DNA from 2 places in the Ectobacillus sp. JY-23 genome. Region 1 is predicted to be linked to the other one. Evidence: riboswitches for the same ligand, from Rfam matches in the RefSeq annotation. Region 1 holds a riboswitch; the other holds the start of a gene.

The links. A riboswitch is a leader RNA that binds a small molecule or an ion and turns the genes downstream of it on or off. The one in region 1 is predicted to bind S-adenosylmethionine.
Region 2: linked by a shared signal. The riboswitch ahead of MUG87_RS07845 (bifunctional homocysteine S-methyltransferase/methylenetetrahydrofolate reductase) and the one ahead of MUG87_RS15975 (aspartate/glutamate racemase family protein) in region 1 are both predicted to bind S-adenosylmethionine.

Annotation. Positions count from the first base shown of each region.
Region 1 covers NZ_CP095462.1:3,164,486-3,167,691, forward strand. The annotation lists gene helD (RNA polymerase recycling motor HelD) at 1-886, shown strand, start outside; gene MUG87_RS15975 (aspartate/glutamate racemase family protein) at 998-1,699, opposite strand; SAM riboswitch class I at 1,782-1,886, opposite strand; gene MUG87_RS15980 (MFS transporter) at 2,046-3,206, shown strand, end outside.
Region 2 covers NZ_CP095462.1:1,501,466-1,504,671, reverse strand. The annotation lists gene metC (cystathionine beta-lyase) at 1-199, opposite strand, end outside; gene MUG87_RS07850 (methionine biosynthesis PLP-dependent protein) at 196-1,305, opposite strand; SAM riboswitch class I at 1,483-1,594, opposite strand; SAM riboswitch class I at 1,761-1,871, shown strand; gene MUG87_RS07845 (bifunctional homocysteine S-methyltransferase/methylenetetrahydrofolate reductase) at 1,954-3,206, shown strand, end outside.

The DNA of each region.
Region 1 (3,206 bases):
TGCAGAGAACATGCGAAAGTATGGGCCCGAAGGATTGAGCGAAACAATTATAGCAAATATGACAGCTTCTTTGCGAAAGCGCAAGTTTCATTATGAAGTAGGTGATGCAGCTGCGCTATTATATTTACAACACCATCTGTACGGTGTGAAAAAGAATATAAAAATAAAAAGCATTATTATTGATGAGGCACAGGATTACACCTTATTTGAAATGTTTGTGCTTAAAAAAGTGTGTGGTACAGAGTTGTTTACGATACTGGGCGATTTATCGCAAGGCATTCATGGATACCGAGGAATTAAAGATTGGGATTTGCTAATCAAGCGTATCTTCCCCAAAGCTAATTATTTAACATTGCAAAGCAGTTACCGGACAACAATCGAAATTATGAACGTCGCAAATGCGGTTTTGACCGGTCACAGTGATGTACGTGTCCCGATTGCTATTCCGGTAGTACGACATGGAAATCGTCCTGTTTTTCAAAAATACGAAGGGGCAGCCGCTTTGCAGGAGGCTGTGGAATGTTTTGTAAAAGAAGGCAAGCAACATGGATTTAAATCGTTTGCCTTGCTTGGAAGAACAAAAGAAGAATGCAAAGAACTGTACCTTTTGCTACAGGAAAAGCTACCGTGTGCATTAATGACAGAGCAGCAAGAACTACGACATAATATGCTCTCCATTCTCCCTGTACACGTTGCAAAAGGGTTGGAATTTGATTGTGTAGGGATTGTTTCTTATAAAGAACGTTTTACAAAAGATGAATTGGACGTCAAGTTGATGTATGTAGCGATGACAAGACCTTTGCATCAGTTAACTGTATTTGCACAGCAAGAAGAGGATGTATTGTTGAATAGCATTGAACGTTCCTTACTAGATTGGCAAAGCTAGAGTGATCCAAATGTCATAAAACGCATATACCCGTCTCCATTATATAAGATTATTTTTATATTAACCTTATATACAGAAGAAAGGTATATAAATTTTTAAAGAAACATCTCCTTATAGAGGAGATGTTTCTTTTTGTAGCGCAAACGAAATGGCTTGTTTGGCATGCAAGTACGCTGTATCAAACAATTGTACTGACACGTCTTCTTGCGTAATTAAAAGAGGAATTTCAGTGCAGGCCAATAAAATGCCCTCCGCACCTTGTACAATTAAGTTTTGAATGATATTTTGAAAGCCGGCTTTTGTTTTAGGAGATAAAATTCCTTGACTGAGTTCATTCATGATAATGTTGTGCATCCAGGTGCATTCTTCTGAACTTGGACAAAGCGCTTGTAAACCATGAGATTCTAATCTTTCAACATAAAAATCTTTTTTGAGTGTGTGTTTTGTTCCGAGTACGCCAATTTTGTTTATAGATTGCATACGGATTGCTTCGGCGCTAGTATCACCAATATGAAGAAGTGGAATGGATATAGCTTCAGCGACTTCGTTTGCAAAAATATGGACGGTATTTGAACAAAGCAGCAAACAGTCAGCCCCCATCTCTTCCACTTGCTGTGCTGTTTCAATGAGTGCAGTTGTGAGCGACTCATCATCACCGCGTTCTAACCAATGAGTCACTTCAGTAAAATCCATCCCTTGAATTACTAGGGGAGCGCAATGAGAGCATGCTTTTTGGGCAAATTCGTTTAAATACATACTGTACAGTGATGTCGACTCCCAGCTTAATCCACCAATCATGCCAATTGTTTTCATACAAATCCTCCTTAGAATAAAATGTGACAGAGGACATAAAAAAGACCTCTTGTCATAAGAGGTCTTTTTTATTGAGTTCGACCTCTTATCTCTCAGAGCTTTTGCTCTGCAGGAATTAGCACCTTCCTGAATTTCAGGGGTTGCTGAGGCATCGTCGGGCCAGTCCCTCCGCCTCTCATGATAAGAATGAGTAAATTATGCAATTGTTCATATTATCTCAGTATTTTTAGAAAAATACAACTAATATAAAATATTTTATGATCGATGTGTACTTAATTTCCAATATATGTTATGTTTTATTTATGATTGATTAATCAATCATAAATAAAACATAAGGAGGAACAGCATGCTGTTTCAAAATAAAATATTTCGTTATTTATTCCTAAGCTATGGTGTTTCGTTACTTGGAAGCAGTTTTTCGACCATCGCTATTAACTTTTGGGTGTTAGAAACGACAGGAAGCGCTAGAATCATGTTTGTATTTTTCATGGTTGTTTTAGCTATTAATGTATTATTCGGGGGAGTGGCAGGAACCTTTGCTGATCGCTATGACCGCCGTACCATCATGTGGGTGTGTGATTTACTGAATGCAGCTATCATTTTCGTTGTAGCAGCTTGTATGTATACATCCTTTACATCCATTCCATTTCTCATCGTTTTATTTGGACTGCAAGTCTTTATCGGACTATTCCATGGTCCTGCATTTCAAGCCTCATTAAGCAACATAGTAGAAAAAGAGAATATGTCAAAAGCGACAGGTGCTATTACAATTATGGATAATATTTCTCGTATTAGTGGATTGGCTCTTGGCGGGTTATTTATTGGATTGTTTGGAAGTTTTACTGCCTTTTTAGTAAATACATGTACCTATATATTATCGGCAGGATTCGTTTTGATGGCAGGGGTCATTCCACAATCTCATCTTGCAGTAGAACATGATGGCAAGCTTCAAGAGAAAAAGTCTTTTTTTAAGGATTTTAAGGAAGGTTTACAATTGCTTGTAAAAGAACCTTTCATTCGTTCCGTACTTATTCTTTTTCCGATTTTAGGATCATCATTTACAATGGCGTTAATGATGATTCAAGTAACAGCTGTTCAAACATGGAAGGCGAAGGGATGGGAGTTTGGCTTGATAGAAGCTTGTATTCCATTCGGTTATATTCTGGGGTCACTCGTTATTATGAAATTAGATACACGAATCCAGCGAAAAGGATATTGGATCTTTGGCGGTTTTTTATTAATTGGGCCCATTTACTATTGCATTTCGGAAATCGAATATATCTCTTACGTATACCCGTTTATTATTTTACTTGGCTTTATGTTTGCTGTCTCAACTCTGCTTGTTAACATTGCTTTGCGTGTGCAAACCGCACCTGCTATTCAAGGTAGAGTATTTGGTTTTTTAGGGATGTTACACAGTGTATTTGGAACAATTGCAGTGGGAGTTGGAACATTTTTTGCTGACATTGCAGGACCGCAAACAGTTTTGGCAGTTACTAGTCTTGCT
Region 2 (3,206 bases), 1.7 Mb from region 1:
CTTCAAGATCGGCAATCACCTCTTCTAGAGCCTCACGAGTAGGGTTTCCGGAACGACTATAATCGTATTTGCCAAATGTATCGGGATTTGTTTGATGAAAAGTGGACGTTTGGTAAATAGGTACACTGACAGCACCTGTTTGTGAATCAAATTTATGCTTATTATGCAATAAGCGTGTATCAAAGGAAAAGTGGTTCATATTTGAACCTCCTCGCGTACAAGATAAAGTGCGTGCTTTACATCTTGTATCAAATCTTCAACATGCTCAATACCCACGGAAAAGCGAAGTAGCCGATTGCATACACCACGTTGTAGCCGCACCTGAGTAGGAATATCTGCATGTGTTTGAGTAGCCGGATATGTAATAAAACTTTCCGTACCACCTAGACTTTCTGCAAATGTGATGAGAGAAAGGGATTGCAAAAATGGATCAATCCATTCTTCGTGTTGTAAGCGAAATGAAATCATTCCCCCTTTGCCAGGGTACAGGACATCTGTTACTGATGCGGAAGACTGCAAGAAAGAAACCAAGGCTTTTGCGTTCTCTTCATGCTGCTTCATGCGCAGTGCTAGAGTTTTCATGCCTCTCATTAAAAGCCAAGAGTCAAAGGGACTTAAAACAGCACCGGAAGCGTTATGAAAATGACCGAGTGCCGTGCAAAGCGCTGCTCCTTTCGCTACAACAAGACCAGCCAATACATCATTATGTCCTCCTAAATATTTTGTGGCACTATGAATGACAATGTCGGCACCAAGCAAGATAGGCTGCTGTAGCACCGGTGTGTAAAAGGTATTATCAACTATGAGCAGTAAATTATATCTTTTTGCAATGTCAGCTACGCCGGGAAGGTCTGTGACTTCCATGAGTGGGTTGGTAGGTGTCTCAATGAAAATAGCCTTTGTGTTTGATGTAATGGCTTCTTCGATATGATGTAGATCATGAGTTGATACATATCTACATCGAATGTTCCATCTGTTTTCTAAATCATTAAATAAGCGGAAAGTACCGCCGTATAAGTCTTCTGATACAATCAATTCATCTCCAGATTTAAATAAAGAAAGTACAAGAAGAATTGCAGCCATACCTGAGCTACAGGCAAACCCTTTATCTCCGTGTTCCAGCTCTGCAATGGCCTGCTCGAGAATCTCGCGCGTTGGATTGCCTGTACGCGTATAGTCATATCCGGTTGATCTGCCAATCCCCTCATGTCTGTAAGCTGTAGATAAGTAAATAGGAGCGCTCACAGTTCCTGTAGTGTGTTCACTTCTGTTTCCAATTTGAGCCAACTTTGTTTCCTGTCTCATATTTTCTCCCCCTTTAATATAAGGCCGTTGTTACTTTCCATTACAGTGTTTTGCGTTCCGCAAGAGCCTCCCCCTGCGCTCCAATCAACAAGTTCCTATCCTCAACACTAGGCTTTAAAACTGCCTAACATAAAAAAGCCTTCTAAGAAGAAGGCTTTATAATGCAGAATACGCTTCTTCTTATCTGTCAAATTCCTTTGAATTTGCTGGAGTTAGCACCTTTTTAACAGAATTGTTAATGGTTGCTGAGGTATCTAAGGGCCAGTCCCTCCACCTCTCTGGATAAGAAACACATATGAAGTTCGAAGTCTTTTTTATACTGTATACTTAGTACCTAGAAAAAAGCAATATTTTTTTGTTAATTTAAAAAATTAAAAATAATTATGTTTATTTTTATTGACTTCTAAAAAGCGAGTATGCTAAATTATCATGAAAAGCGCATAAGTTGTATCAAACTCTTATCGAGAGCGGCGGAGGGAAAGGCCCTGTGAAGCCCGGCAACCTTCAAACGACTTGTTTGAAACGGTGCTACAACCTGCAAAACAACAAGTTTTGCGTGATAAGGGGCGGATGTTTCCGAATCCTCTCCTTTCATAAAGGAGAGGATTTTTTGTGAAATTATTCGCCCTACAAAAAGGGGTGCGATGAATGTTACGAAAAAGAATTGAGGAAGGTATCTTACTAGGTGATGGAGCAATCGGAACATTGCTCCATTCTCATGGATTGCAGAGTTGTTTGGAAGAACTCAATCTAGAACAACCAGAGCGCATCATTGATATACATCGTCAATATAGAGAGGCAGGAGCAGAGGTTATCCAAACACATACATATGGTGCTAATGAAGGGAAATTGCGCGCATATGGCTTGGAGGAGCAGGTTGTTGCTATTAATAGAGCCGCGGTTAGAAACGCTAGAGTCGGAGCAGAGGGTGCTTATATCCTTGGGACGATTGGTGGCGTGAAGCATACGGGAGCCATGATAACAACAGAAGCAGAACGTGAGTTTATGTTGCTTGAGCAAGCGTATGCTTTGCTTGAGGAAGGTGTGGATGGCCTGATCCTGGAAACCTTCTATGATGAAAAGGAATTAATACGAGCTTTACGTATTTTGCGATCAAGAACAGATATCCCCATTATTACACAGGTAGCTTTACATGAGGCTGGCTTGACACAAACTGGAAGATATATTGAAGATGTCTTTGCTGAATTGTTTCAATCTGGTGCTGATGTTGCCGGTCTCAATTGCCGGTTGGGACCGCTTCATATGATTGAATCTTTGACCTATGTGCCCCTTCCACAGAAGGGACATCTTTCTGCCTATCCGAATGCAGGTCTCCCCAAATATGTAGATGGTACATATGTGTATGAGGGAACACCTGAATACTTTAAAGATATGGTGAATCAATTTGCCAATCAAGGTGTCAAACTGATTGGTGGCTGCTGCGGGACCACACCTGCACACATTCGGGCGATGAAAGAAGCATTACAGCAAGCGCCGGTCTTAAGGAAAGAGGTAGAGAGAAGAAATATCATTACCATAGCAGAGGCTCGCTCTCGTCAAACAGGTAATAGTTTAGCAGAAAAGGCAAAGGAGGAGAGAACGATTATTGTCGAGCTAGACCCTCCTAAAACTTTGGATACGAGTCGCTTTTTTGAAGGAGCAAAGGCACTCAAACGAGCAGGAGCCGATGCAATTACTCTGGCTGATAATTCATTAGCCAGTCCACGTATTTCTAATATGGCACTTGGCGCGATGCTAATGAGGCAGAACATACCTGTGTTAACACACTTAACATGTCGCGATCACAATTTAATTGGCTTACAATCCCATTTACTAGGTCTTGCTTCCCTGGGTATGAATGAGGTGCTTGCTTTGACGGGAGATCCAGCTCGTGTCGGCGA